2 regions of the Nonomuraea sp. NPDC050643 genome follow, and region 2 is predicted to be linked to the other one. Evidence: riboswitches for the same ligand, from Rfam matches in the RefSeq annotation. Region 2 holds a riboswitch; the other holds the start of a gene.

Region 1 (7,033 bases), on a different contig from region 2:
GCGTGCGTGCCCACACCGCCCGGACCGGCGGCTCCATGCCGAGCAGGCGTTCGGCGGCCAGCACCACGCCCAGCTCGTTCGCGAAGCCCGACAGCCAGTCGTGCCGGTTGGCCAGCATGATGATCTGACGGTAGTCGCGCACCTCGAAGAGCTTCTCCGCGCCCCGGTGCATGTAGCCGATGATCGGCTCGGCGGTGGCGATGCGCTCGCCGTCGAGCGTCAGCCGAAGTCTGAGCACCCCGTGCGTGGACGGGTGCTGCGGGCCGATGTTGAGGATCATGTCCTCGGTCGCCAGCTCTTTCGCGCCCGCACCGATTCCGACCACACGTTCCGTCATACGGCAATGCTGTCACTGTCGCCGGTGGTGATCCAGCACGGGGGATGGTCAAGAGATGGTATGAAAGCGCATCCCGAAGCCGGACATGGGGAGGAATACCTGGAACGGGGGGAGAAAGCACCATGAAGAGAGTTGTATTTGACGTCGCGGCCTTGATCGCCAGGATCGTGACCGGCGTGATCTTCTTGGCTCACGGCTGGCAGAAGTGGCAGGGCGGCCTTGGGGCGACCACGCAGGGCTTCAGGGAGATGGGGATCCCGTTGCCCGAACTGGCCGCCGGGTTCGCGACCGTCGTCGAGACCGTCGGCGGCATCTTCTTGATCCTCGGCCTGCTGGTCCGGCCGGTGGGACTGTTGCTGCTGGTCAACATGCTCGGCGCGATCGCGTACGTGCACGGGGGCAACGGCGTCCTGTCGGCGAACAACGGCTGGGAACTGCCGGGCGCGCTCGGGGCGCTCAGCCTGATGTTCCTGGCGCTGGGCGGCGGACGGATCGGGCTGGACGGCATCTTCGGCACGATGTTCCGCAGGCGCGCGGAACGCCGCGAGGCGGAGGACGACATGATCATCCCTTCGCACCGCAGGCCGGGCGGTCCTACCACGCCGACGGCGTCGACGACGCCCGCCGAGCGGCCGGAGGTGCCCAGGCAGCCCGCCGCGCCCGCTTCGGGCAGGGTCAACGACGAGGACATGAGGGACATCGACGCCCTGGTCTCCGACGAGCCGCCGCAGCACCGCAAGCCGCCGAACCGCTGAGGCAGGCACGCGAGCCGGGGTAGCGGTCAGGACCGGCGGCGCACCAGGTCCCGCAGCGCCTCGACGAGCCGGTCCACGTGCTCCTGCGTGCTGCCGATGCCGATCGAGGCCCGTACCGCGGAGGCGGTGTCGTCCTCGCAACCGCCGTCGGCCGTGCCCAGCAGGTGCCGGACGAACGGATGCGCGCAGAACTTGCCGTCGCGCACCCCGATGCCGTACTCGCTGGACAGCGCCTCGGCCACCTCGCGCGCCGAGTATCCGGCCACGGTGAACGACACGATACCGACCCGCGGGTGGTCGTCCCCCCACAGTGACAGCTCCCGCACGCCCTCGACCGAGGCCAGCCCCGACCTGAGCCGGGCGATCAGCCGCTCCTCCTCGTTCACCAGAGCGTTCCAGCCGGTGGCGGTGAGCGCGTCGCAGGCGGCGGCCAGGGCGATGGCGCCCAGCACGTTGGGGGTGCCCGCCTCGTGGCGCGGCTCGGGGTCGTCGTGCCACTCGGCGCTCTCGCCGACCGAGCGCACCGCGCCCCCGCCCTTCAGGTACGGCTCCCCCTCGGCCAGCCAGTCCCGCCGCCCGATCAGCACGCCGGCCCCGAAGGGCGCGTACAGCTTGTGCCCCGAGAAGGCCACGTAGTCCAGGTCGAGCGCGGTCAGGTTGAGAGGCCGGTGCGGTACGAGCTGCGCCGCGTCCACCAGGATCCGGGCCCCGTGCCGGTGCGCGATGTGGGCCAGCGCGGCGATCGGCCACAGCTCGCCGGTGACGTTCGAGGCGGCGGTCACCACCAGCAGCTTCGGCCCCTCGATCCCGGCCAGCGCCTCGTCGGCGGCGCGCACGGCCTCGCCGGGGAAGGCGGGCGGAGCCAGTCGCACGGAGGAGGGCCAGGGGAGCAGGGAGGCGTGGTGCTCGGTGTCGAAGACCACCGTGGTCGTGCCCGGGGGCAGGCAGCCGGCCAGCAGGTTCGTGGCGTCGGTGGTGTTGCGGGTGAAGATGACGGCGTCGTCGGGGCGGGCGCCCACGAAGGCCCGTACCGTGTGGCGGGCCTGCTCGTACCTGGCGGTGGTGAGCTGGGAGGCGTAGCCGGCGCCGCGGTGGACGCTGGAGTAGGCCGGGAGCGCGGCCGCGACGGCGGCGCTGACCGGCTCCAGACAGGGGGCGCTGGCGGCGTAGTCGAGGTTGGCGTAGCCCACCAGCCGGCCGCCCTTGACCGGGACCTCGAGGTCGGTGCCGAGCACGGTGGGAATGGGCCGGGTGCCCGGGGTGACGGCGGAGGTCGTCTCGGCGGCCGGGGCGGAGTTGAAGATCGTCAGCGTGGACATGGCGAAGCTCCTCGGGGTCATCGGACCCCAGGACAGCCACGGAGCCCGCGCTTGCCCGCCACACCTCGTGACGGACCAGGTCTTCACCCGGGGCACCCCGCCGCGGACGCGAGGGTTGCCGGCCAGCTAGCCGGGGCTTGTCGCTGGCACTCATGACCTACGTCCCGAACTATAACCGACACGAGGGTAAAAAACGCAAGCCGCGAACTTATACGACTCCTGACTCGTTGCTACCGGAAACCCGTCAGCCATGAGTTATGGAGGTGCGCAGATGTTGGACTGGGTGGCCGACCCGCAGATCTGGATCGGCTTCTTCACCCTGGTCGCCCTGGAGATCGTGCTGGGGATCGACAACATCATTTTCATCTCCATCCTCGCGGGCAAACTGCCCCCCGAACAGCGGGACCGGGCGCGCGTCCTCGGTCTGGCCGCCGCGCTCATCAGCCGGTTGCTCCTGCTGCTCGGCCTGTCGTGGGTGGTTCAGCTCACCGAGCCGCTGTTCTCGGTCGTCGGTCACGAGATATCGGGACGCGACCTGATCCTGCTGCTCGGCGGCCTGTTCCTGCTGGGCAAGAGCGTCACCGAGATCCACCACAGCATGGAGGTCGCGCCGGGCGGCGACGGCAAGAAGGCCGCCGCGGTCTCCTTCACCTCCGTGATCGTGCAGATCATGGTGCTCGACGTCGTCTTCTCGCTGGACTCGGTCATCACCGCCGTCGGCATGGTGGACGAGCTGGGCGTGATGATCGCGGCCGTCGTGGTGGCGGTGCTGGTGATGCTGTTCGCCTCCGGCCCGATCAGCAGGTTCGTGGACAGCCACCCGAGCATCAAGATGCTGGCCCTGTCGTTCCTGGTGCTGATCGGCGTGGTGCTCGTCGCCGAGGGCCTCGACCAGCACATCCCCAAGGGCTACATCTACTTCGCGATGGCGTTCTCGGTCGTCGTGGAGCTGCTCAACATCCGGATGCGCGGCAGGCACTCCAAGAAGAAAGAGGTCACTGAGCAGGAGGATCCCACTCCTAAGATGCAATAGTGGGCTTTGATCCTTGGAATCCGGAGTTCGTGGCGTACCCGTACCGGGTCTATGACGAGCTGAGGCGTACGGCGCCCGTCTGCTTCTTCGAGCCGACGGGCCAGTGGCTGATCTCGCGGCACGCCGACGTGAACACGCTGCTCAGAGACCGCCGCCTGGGGCGGTCCTACCTGCACGTGGCCACGCACGAGGAGTTCGGCCGGTCGGCCGAGCCGGAGTTCCAGGAGCTGTTCTGGCGCGTGATCAGGGCGGGCATGCTCGACGTGGAGCCGCCGGTGCACACCAGGCTGCGCCGGCTGGTCTCCAGGGCGTTCACGCCGCGCATGGTGGAGTCGCTGCGCCCCCGCGTACGCGCCATCGCCGAGGGCCTGGTGGCCGCGTTCGTGGAGAAGGGCGGCGGCGACCTCATCGCCGAGGTCGCCGAGCCGCTCCCGGTGACCGTGATCGCGGAGATGCTCGGCATCCCCGACCAGGACCGCCACCTGCTGCGCCCCTGGTCGGCCGACATCTGCGGCATGTACGAGCTCAACCCGTCCCCCGAGGCCCAGCACACCGCGGTACGCGCGGCCGAGGAGTTCGCCGCCTACCTCAGGACCCTGGCCGCCGAACGCCGCGGCGCCCCCGGCGACGACCTGATCAGCGCGCTCGCCCAGATCGACGAGCTGACCGAGGACGAGCTGGTCGGCACCTGCGTCCTGCTGCTCAACGCCGGCCACGAGGCCACCGTCAACGTGACGGGCAACGGCTGGTGGTCGCTGTTCAGGAACCCCGCCGAGCTGGCCCGGCTGCGCGACGACCGCTCCCTGCTGCCCACCGCGGTCGAGGAGCTGATGCGCTGGGACACGCCGCTGCAGATGTTCGAGCGCTGGGTGCTGGAGGACATCGAGGTGCACGGCGTACGCATTCCGCGCGGCTCGGAGGTGGCGCTGCTGTTCGGCTCGGCCAACCGGGACCCGGCGGTGTTCGACGACCCCGACCGGCTCGACGTCGGCCGCGCCGACAACCCGCACATCTCCTTCGGCGCCGGCATCCACTTCTGCCTGGGCGCGCCCCTGGCCCGCATCGAGCTGATGGAGTCGTTCGGCGCCCTCCTGGACCGGGCGGCCGAACTGGAGCTGCGGCGGGAGCCCGTCTGGAAGCCCGGCTACATCATCAGGGGCCTGCACTCCCTGGAGCTCAACGTCGCTGGCTGAGCCAGCCGAAGCCACCGAGCCCCGACGGATCGATCAGCTCGCCCTCCTCGGAGGCCCGCGCCAGCGCCCTGAGGTAACCGCGCGGATCGACCCGGGCCAGGTCGATCGGCGGGCGGGCGCCGGTGATCCCCAGCTCCCGCAGCGCGTCGCGCTGTGTGGACAAACCTGTGGATGACGCTCCGGCCCGCCGCCCGGCGTCCGCGCACGCGTCGAGCGCCACGTGGGCCGTGATGTCGCAGGTCCCGTCGGGTACGGGCGTCACGACGGCCCCGTCGCGGTAACCGGTCAGCGTGCCGTGCAGCGGCCGGTTATCCACAGGATGTGCATAATCCACGGCGATGGCCCGGCCTGCGGTGAGACGTACCAGGACCGAGGCCCAGGCCTGGTCGCGGGGTCTGCCGATCTCGGCCCGCGAGCCCACCCGCGACAGTGGCCACCACCGCTCCAGCCAGGCGCGATCCGCCGGCCGCAGCGGCCCGCCGAGACGCTCCTCGCCCGTGTGCACGTTGACCATGATCAGGCGTGGCCCCTCGGGCGTCTGCTCGACCACGTCGAGAGGCACGTTGTCGAGCCACTCGTTGGCGATGGCCAGCCCGGTGATGTCGGTGGGCAGGCTTCTGGACCAGGTGATCCGCTCGGGCAGCCCCTCCGGTCTGGAGGACAGCTCGACGGCCGTGACGCGGAGCCGGTCGCGCAGCGCGGGCTTGGCCAGGGACAGCACGTGGGAGAGCAGCGCTCCGTCGCCCGCGCCGATGTCCACCAGGTCGAGCACGTCGGGCGCGCCGAGATCGGCGTCCACCTCCGCCAGGAGCGCCAGCACCGCCTCCGCGAAGGCCGCCGAGGCGCTGACCGAGGTGCGGAAGTGGCCGGACGGGCGTTCGCGGAGGTAGAAACCCTCCTCGCCGTACAGCGCGCGCTCCGTGGCGGCGCGCCAGGTGAGCCACATGACCTGGACTATCTCATGACTGCACGTCGATACGCATCGTCATCCAATGACTACTCAATGTCGCGAAGTTGCGATAACGTTTACCCATTGTCATCGAGTGACTTCGCTCCGCCATCCCCTAAGTGGCGGAGCCGGTCGTTCCGAACAAGCACCTGCGGCTTCAGGCCGCGCAACTGAGAGGAGCCCTCGTGCTGAAGAAGGTCATGGTGGTCGCCGGAGCCGTCGCCATGGTGTCGCTGGCCGCCCCGGCCCACGCCGACATCACCAGCGGCAACGGCGGTGTGGCTTCCGGCAACCAGGTCAAGATCCCGATCAACCTGCCGATCAACGTCTGCGGCAACACCGTCGCCCTTGTCAACGTCCTCGGCGGCGTCGCCGGCTGCAAGGGTGGCGCCAACGTCTACGCGCCCACCCACCACTGAGCATGTGGTGAGCCCGGGCCGGCGCAGGCCGGCCCGGGCTCGGTCTTCCGGTCGGCAGTCGGCGAACCGCCGGCCGGCGCACCTCCAAGAGGTCGCGCAATCCATGCGGGCGTCGGGTTCCCTTCCGGGACTCGGCGCCCGCTGCCATGCGATGAACCCCTCTCCTCATCTCTCCCGACAGGGGGTGCACCGTTTGTATGCCCTTGTCGCTTTTGTCGTTAACTCAACGCGCGGCAAAACACCAGTCACAAACTCAGTCCCCCCTGCCCGTTACCCTGGTCCGCAGTGCCATTACGAACGAGACGGCCACGCCGCCCCACCATCGCGGCGGGCTTCTCATTCGCAGGTCGACAGGGGTGTGACGTGATGGACGCAGGGGATCGCCCGGCACGGCTGACTGTCGGCGTGCTCGGGGCGGGCAAGGTCGGCTCAGCCCTCGGTGCCGCGCTGGCGCAGGCCGGACATCGGGTCGTGGCCGCGAGCGGGGTGTCGGACAACTCACAACGATGGGCCTCTGAGCGGCTCGGACTCAAGCCGTCCAGGCCCGACGAGGTGGTGGCGGCAGCCCAGCTCATTCTGCTCACCGTGACCGACGACGCGCTGCCCGACCTCGTCAACGGCCTGGCCAGCACGGGGGCCGACCTTCAGGGCAAGATGCTGGTGCACACCAGCGGCGCCTACGGCCTGTCCGTGCTCGACCCGGCCGCCAGGGCCGGCGCGCTGCCGCTCGCGCTGCACCCGGTGATGACGTTCACGGGCCGAGACGACGACCTCAACAAGCTCACCGGCATCTCCTACGGCGTGACCGCGCCGGAGATGCTGCGGCCCGTCGCCGAGGCGCTCGTGATCGAGATGGGCGGCGAGCCGGTCTGGATCGCCGACGCCGACCGCCCCCTCTACCACGCGGCGCTGGCCGGGGCGGCCAACCACATGGTCACCCTCATCGCGGAGTCCTCCGACCTGCTGCATCGCATCGGCGTCGAGCATCCGGGCCGGATGCTGGGCCCGCTGCTCGGGGCCGCGCTCGA
Region 2 (7,033 bases):
ACCTTGAGCACCCCGGCCCCGTCCGCCCAGACGACGGAGCCGCCGCCCGCCCCGATCGCGTTCACGGCGACGACGGGCAGGATCAGGGGCAGCCCGCCCACCGTCGTGTGGGTGGCCAGGTCGGGCGTGCCGCCGACCGTCACGGCGATGTCGCTGCTGGTGCCGCCCATGTCGAAGGTGACGATGCCGGCGATGTCCGACTCACGCGCCAGCCGCGCCGCCGCGGCCACCCCGGCGGCCGGGCCCGACAGAACGGTCTCGATCGGCCGCTCGGCCGCCGAGCGCAGGCTCATCGACCCGCCGTTGGACGCGCTGATGAAGATCGGCGCCGTCACCCCGAGCGCACGCACGCGCCGCTCCAGCCGGGTGAAGTACTCCTCCATGAGGGGCTGGATGTAGGCGTTGAGGCAGGCCACGAGGGCCCGCTCGTACTCGCGGACCTCCGGCCAGACGGTCGCCGAGGCCGTCACCGGCAGAGCGGGCAACCGGTCGCGCAGGCTCTCCGCGACGCCCTCCTCGAAGGCGGGGCGGGTGTAGCCGTGCAGGACCACGACGGCCGCCGCGTCCGCGCCGATCGCCTCCAGGCGCGCGGCCACCCGGTCGAGGGCGGCGGCGTCCGGCTCGGTCACGGGTTCGCCGCCGGGGCCGAGCCGGGCCGGGATCTCGACGATGCGGTTGCGCGGGACGAGGGGCTCCTCCTTGCCCGCGTACAGGTCGAACGAGGACGGCATGCGGCTGCGGCCGATCTCCAGCAGGTCCCGGTAGCCCTCGGTCACGACCAGCGCGATGCGTGCGCCGCGGCGCTGGATGATGGTGTTCAGCCCGATGGTGGTGCCGTGGGTGACGCCCGCGACCTCCTCGGGCCGCAGACCGGCCCGCACGAGGATGGCCGCCAGCCCGTCGGCGACCGCCAGCGAGGGGTCGGCGGGCGTGCTCGGCTCCTTGTGGTGGACGACCAGCCCGCGCTCGGGCACGACGGCGACCAGATCGGTGAACGTGCCACCGACGTCGATGCCGATCCTCGCCGTCACCGGGCTACCTGACGAGCTCACAATGCCTCCGAGATACGAGCGAAGCGATCGGCCACCACCATCACGACCACGCTCGCGGCCATGAGCAGGGTGGACACCGCGGCCATGGACGGATCGAGCTGGTACTGCACGGCCGAGAAGATGCGCAGCGGCACCGTCGTGGTGTTGGCGCCCGCCACCAGCGCCGTCACGGCCACCTCGCCCAGGGAGGTGACCCCGGCCAGGATCGCGCCCGCGAGGATGCCGGGCCGCAGCAGCGGCAGCGTGACGGTGAAGAACACCCGCACCCGGCCCGCGCCCAGGCTCGTGGCCGCCCGTTCGAGGACCGGGTCGAGCTGGGCGGCGCTCACCATGACCGCGCGTACGACGAAGGGCAGCGCCACCAGCGAATGCGCCAGCCACAGGCCCGGCAGCGAGTTGATCAGGCCGACGCCGTGGAAGTAGTAGAGCAGCCCGAGCGCGATGATGATCTCCGGCACCATCAGCGGCGACAGCGCCAGGCCCGTCAGCAGCCTGCGGCCGGGGAACGAACCCTGGGTCAGGCCATAGGCGGCCAGTGTCCCGATCACCACGGTCGTCGGCACGACCAGCACCACCAGCAGCCCGCTCAGCCGGAACGAGACCTGCCAGTCGGGCGAGCCGAGCACCTCGGCGTACCAGCGCACCGACACCCCCGACGGCGGGAACGCCATCGACCCCGAGGGGTTGAACGAGCTGACGACCAGCACCACGAGCGGCGCGATCAGGAACAGGAAGACGATCGCCGCCAGGACCCCGCCCGCCAGGCGTACGGACCTGTCGTAACCCCGCTCACCCATGCAGCCGCCTCTCCCAGATCCGGAACGCGCCGGCCATCAGCGTCGTGGACACGACGGTCAGGGCGAGCAGCGCGAAGCTCAGCGCCGCCGCCACCGGGTAGTCGAACACCGTCGACACCTGCTCGTAGACGCGGATGCCGGTGAGCGGCTGCGTCACCCCGCCGACCAGCAGCGGCGTGATGTAGATGCCCATGGCCAGCGCGAACACGATCAGCGCGCCGGTGACCACGCCGGGCAGGCTCAGCGGGACCGTGACCCGCAGGAACGTCCTGACCGGGCCCGCCCCGAGCGTCTGCGACGCGCGGTGCAGGTTGCGGTCCATGCCGCCGAGCGCCGTGGTCAGCGGGATGATCGCGAACGGCAGCAGCACGTGGGTGACCGCGACCACGACCGCCGGATAGCTGGTGAGCAACTGGGCGGGCTGGTCGCGCAGCCCCGTCGCGACGAGCGCCTTGTTGACGATGCCGTTGCCCGACAGCAGCACCACCCAGCCGTAGGTGCGCACGACCACGCTGGTCAGCAGGGGCGAGATCACGATGACGAACAGCAGGGTCCGCAGCGTGCCGGGCCGCTGCCGGGCCAACGCGTACGCGGCCGGGTAGGCCAGCAGCACGCACAGCACGGCCACCAGGAGCGCGGTGGCCGCCGTCTGCAGGAGCGAGCCGTAGAAGTACGGCTCGGTGAGGACACGTCCGTACTGGGCCAGGGTCCAGCCGGGGAGGGCGGCGTTGAAGGCGCCGACCGGGCTGAAGCTCAGGCGCAGCAGACCGGCGAGGGGGACCAGGAACAAGGCCGCCAGGAAGACGACCAGCGGAAGGACGTGGACCCAGCCCCGCCGCCGCTCACCCGCCCTCGGCGCGCGGGCCGTGACCGTCCCGCCCCGTGAACCGGGCGTCATCGGGCCTCCGCCTCCTGGCCGGGCCCTGTCTCCAGCGCCTCCTGGGCGAGCCCCGTCTCCAGGACGATCACGTCGGCCCGGTCCCAGCTCGCCACGACCGAGGTGCCAGCGCCCGGCGGGTCCGCCACCCCGGCGCCCGTGTCGGCGATCTGCGCGCTCAGCGTGCGCCCGTTGGCCAGCCGCACCTCCACGTGCCAGGCGTCACCGGCGAAGGCCCGGTAACCCACGGTCCCCGCCGCACTCGCACGGCCTTCGGCCAGAGCGGTCTCGGGCAGGGTCAGGCGGATGCGCTCGGGACGGATCGCGACCACCGCGCGCTCGCCCCGGCGCAGGCGGGGCGCGTCGCCGTCACCGTAGCCGTCGCCGCCGGTCAGCCCGGCGACGACCAGCCCGCCGAGGTCGAGGCCGGACTCCGTCACCGTCCCCTCAAGGACGTTGGCGGCGCCGATGAACTGGGCCACGAACCGTGTCGCCGGCCGCCGGTACACCTCGTCCGGCGTCCCGATCTGCTCGATCCGCCCGCCGTTCATCACGGCCACCCGGTCGGACAGCGCCAGCGCCTCCTCCTGATCGTGGGTGACGAACACCATCGTGGTCCCGATGCGCGCCTGGATGGCCCGCAGTTCGACACGCATCTCCCGCCGCAGCTTGGCGTCGAGGTTGGACAGCGGCTCGTCGAGGAGCAGCACGGCGGGCCGGATGGCCAGGGCGCGCGCCAGCGCCACGCGCTGCTGCTGCCCGCCGGAGAGCTGCTTGGGCCGCCGCTCGGCGTACCCCTCCAGCCCGACCAGGCGCAGCGCCTCCCGCACCCGCTTCTCGCGCTCGGCCCGGTCCAGCCGGCGCACGCGCAGGCCGTAGGCCACGTTGGCGGCCACGGTCATGTGCGGGAAGAGCGCGTAGTTCTGGAACACCATCCCCAGCCCGCGCCGGTACGGCGGCCGGTCGGTGACATCGGCGCCGTCGATCACGATCCGTCCCGCCGCCGGCCGGACGAAGCCCGCGATGGAGTTGAGCAGCGTCGTCTTGCCGCAGCCGCTGGGCCCGAGGATGGACAGGAACTCGCCCTTGCGGATGGACAGCCGGTCGAGGTCGAGCACCCGCGCGCCCTCGTACCCGGCGGCCAGGCCCTCGATCTCGACGTGCCCGGCCTCTTCCTCGCACGTCTCGGTCACCCGAAGATCTGGTTCCACCGCTGCTGCCATTCGTTGAGCTTGGGGGTGGCGACGGCGTAGTCGACCCAGGTGAACTTCTCGAAGACCTCGGGCCCGTGCTCCACCCGCTTCTCGAAGGGCTCGCCGTAGTCGATGGAGTCGTTGCCGGCCGCGTACCAGGTGCCCTCGGCGAACGGCTTCTGGTTCTGCGCCGCCGTGAGGTAGTCGAGGAACTTGGCGGCCAGCTCGCCGTTCTGGCTGCCACTGGCCACGAAGTACGAGGTCAGCGCGCCCACCGGACCCGACTTGGGATACGCGTAGCCGATCGGCGAGCCCGCCTCGGCCATGGCGAAGGCGCGGCCGTCCCAGAAGGGCATGATCCAGGCGTCGCCGTTCTCCATGACGGTGGCGGCGTTGCCCGCGTTGGCCGGGAAGGACGACACGCAGTCCTTGAGCGTCTCCAGCTTGGTGAACGCCTTGTCCACGGCGGCGGGGTCCGACAGCGTCCCGCCGTCACTGGTGACCAGGGCGGAGAAGAACTCCAGACCGGGGTTGTAGGTCAGCGGAGGCAGGGCGATGTGCCCGCAGTACTCCTTGTCGAAGATGTCCGACCAGTCCTGCGGCGGGGTCTTGATCTTGTCGGTGCGGTAGAGGAGACCGGTGGAGCCGGTGGTCAGCGGCACGCCGTACTGCTTGCCCTGGTAGGCCGACTTCCCGCTGAGCACGGGGTCGAGCTCCTTCCAGTGCGTCAGCCTGGCCGTGTCCAGGGGCTGGAGCAGGCCCGCCGACGCGGCCGGCAGTGAGGCGTCGGGGGTGAAGGCGATGACGTCGAAAGGCGGGTTCTTGCCTCCGGCCGCGCGCAGTTTGGTCAGCCATTCGGCGTTGGCGCCGTACACCAGGTTGACCTTGGCGCCGGTGTCACGCTCGAACGGTTCCACGAACGACTTCTTGAACAGTTCGCCCCATGCGCCCGCGAACGCGGTCACCGTGATCTGCTGCTGCCCGCCGGAGCCCGTGCCGGTGTTCGACGAGCCGCCCGTGTCCACGCCGCCGCATGCCGAGAGCGTCAGCGCCAGCACCGTGCCCGCTCCCGCCAGCAGAGTGAGTCCGCCCTTCATCTTTTCCTTCCCATCGGAAACAGCCGGCCAAGGGCGCGGGGCAGGGCACGGCTGAGGGACCGCACTTGCCGCCGGAAGCACCATTCGGCTCGACGACCATGTCATCACCCGGGGCACCCCGCCGCGGTCGGGAGGGTTGCCGTCCAGCAAGCCGGGGCTTAGCACTGGACTCGTGACATAAGCGACTATAACAGTAGGTTTTGTCGAAAATCTCTCTGGGGTAGTTTTCGCCTATTGTACGGTTTCTGTGACTTTTGGACACTTTGGGGTCGAACGCGGGTCAGGCACGGTCATACCGCATGACCATCACCTGGGAGGGACGCCGAGCCCGTCGCGTACGGTGCGGGCGGCGGTGACCATGTTGCGCAGGGCCGACTCGATCTCGGACTGTTCGCGCATCCGCAGCCCGCAGTCCGGATTCACCCAGAGCCGTTCGGGCCGGATCGAGCGGAGCAGCCGGCGCAGCGCCCGCTCCATCTCGCCGGGCTCCGGGACGGTGGGGGAGCGGCTGTCGTACACGCCCGGCCCGACACCGCCCCGCAGCAGGGCGGCGCGGGGCCCGTCCGGCGGCGTCGCGCCGGAGTGGGCCGCCTCGACGCTGGTGACGTCGGCGTCCAGGGCGTCGATGGCGGCCACCACCTCCTGCGACCACGACTGGCAGATGTGCGTGTGCACCTGGGTGGTGTCGGCGATGCCCGAGGTGGCCAGCCGGAACACGCCGACGGCCCAGGACAGGTAGAACGCGCGCTCGGCCTGGCGCAGCGGCAGCAGGTCGCGCAGCGAGGGCTCGTCCACCTGGACGACGCCGATGCCGGCGGCCTCGAGGTCGTGGATCTCGTCGCGCAGCGCGAGCGCGAGCTGCCGGGCGATGTCGGCCCGGGGCAGGTCGGTACGGGCGAACGAGCGGGCCAGCATGGTGACCGGGCCGGTGAGCACACCCTTGACCGGCCGGTCGGTGAGCGACTGGGCGTAGGTCGTCCAGCGCACGGTCATCGGCGCCGGGCGGGAGACGTCGCCGTACAGGATGGGTGGGCGCACGCACTGTGTGCCGAGGGTCTGGACCCAGCCCTCCCGGGTGACGGCGAAGCCGCGCAGCCGCTCGGCGAAGTAGGTGACCATGTCCTCGCGTTCGGGCTCGCCGTGCACGAGCACGTCGAGGCCGAGCCGTTCCTGGAAGGTGATCACGCGCTCGATCTCGGCGCCCACCACGCCCTCGTAGCCGGCCTCGTCGATCCGGCCAGCGCGCAGGTCCGCCCGTGCCCGGCGGACCTGCTCGGAGGCGGGGAACGAGCCGATCGTGGTCGTGGCCAGGGACGGCAGCCGGAAGCTGCGGCGCTGGGCCGCGGATCTGACGGACCGGTCCGCCCGGGGACGGCCCGTCCAGGTGACGGAAGCGCCCGGGCACGGCGTCCACCAGGACGGCGGTGTCGAGCACCTGGTCGTAGAAGGAGAAGGTGCCGGCGGGGATCTGGCCGAGACCGGCCGCGCGCAGGTCCGTCCAGACCGACCGGCGCAGCCGCGCGCCCGCCCGCAGCAGCCCGGCGGCGTCCAGGCGGCCCGCCCAGTAGTCCTCCGTGGCCGTGCTCAGCTCGTGCCGGGGTCCGATGCGGGGGTAGCCGAGCACAGTGGTGCCGGGCACGGGCGATGTCATGACTGCTCTTTCTCGTCGGTGGTCGAGGACGGGCGAGGGCCCGGAGAACCGGGCCCCGCCCGGGTCAGCCGGCCTTGAAACCGGTGACCTCGGTACGGATCCGGCGGGCGGCGGCGACCAGGTTCTCCAGCGAGGCGCGCACCTCGGGCCGGCCGCAGGTCTTCAGCCCGCAGCCGGGGTTGGCCCACAGACGGTCGGCGGGGATGGCGCGGCCGGCCCAGTGGCCCTCGACGGCCATGGAACTCTCCTTCGCGAGTCACGGGAGACCTCGACGGATTCCCGGGGCGAAGGGCGCGACCGCAGGGCGGGCATGAGGCCTGCCCGCGGGTCCGCCCGGCCCGCCCTCGAGGCCGTCGACGTCGCCGC

Evidence for each region. Region 2 has a riboswitch for S-adenosylmethionine ahead of AB0I15_RS46710 (ABC transporter substrate-binding protein). Riboswitches for the same ligand answer to the same signal wherever they lie in the genome.
Region 1: it holds a riboswitch for S-adenosylmethionine, as region 2 does, so the genes downstream of both, AB0I15_RS40735 (aminotransferase class V-fold PLP-dependent enzyme) here and AB0I15_RS46710 (ABC transporter substrate-binding protein) in region 2, are expected to answer to the same signal.

Annotation. Positions count from the first base shown of each region.
Region 1 covers NZ_JBFAIM010000041.1:94,931-101,963, forward strand. Annotated here, with positions in the region: gene AB0I15_RS40725 (NADH-quinone oxidoreductase subunit D) at 1-337, opposite strand, end outside; gene AB0I15_RS40730 (DoxX family protein) at 460-1,092, shown strand; gene AB0I15_RS40735 (aminotransferase class V-fold PLP-dependent enzyme) at 1,119-2,411, opposite strand; SAM riboswitch class IV at 2,454-2,569, opposite strand; gene AB0I15_RS40740 (TerC family protein) at 2,683-3,444, shown strand; gene AB0I15_RS40745 (cytochrome P450) at 3,444-4,637, shown strand; gene AB0I15_RS40750 (SAM-dependent methyltransferase) at 4,621-5,583, opposite strand; gene AB0I15_RS40755 (chaplin) at 5,772-6,005, shown strand; gene AB0I15_RS40760 (DUF2520 domain-containing protein) at 6,372-7,033, shown strand, end outside.
Region 2 covers NZ_JBFAIM010000053.1:33,367-40,399, forward strand. Annotated here, with positions in the region: gene AB0I15_RS46690 (hydantoinase/oxoprolinase family protein) at 1-1,031, opposite strand, end outside; gene AB0I15_RS46695 (ABC transporter permease) at 1,049-1,849, opposite strand; gene AB0I15_RS46700 (ABC transporter permease) at 1,842-2,747, opposite strand; gene AB0I15_RS46705 (ABC transporter ATP-binding protein) at 2,744-3,937, opposite strand; gene AB0I15_RS46710 (ABC transporter substrate-binding protein) at 3,916-5,016, opposite strand; SAM riboswitch class IV at 5,073-5,194, opposite strand; gene AB0I15_RS46715 (hypothetical protein) at 5,323-6,336, opposite strand; partial or broken gene AB0I15_RS46720 (hypothetical protein) at 6,461-6,667, opposite strand; gene AB0I15_RS46725 (hypothetical protein) at 6,732-6,905, opposite strand.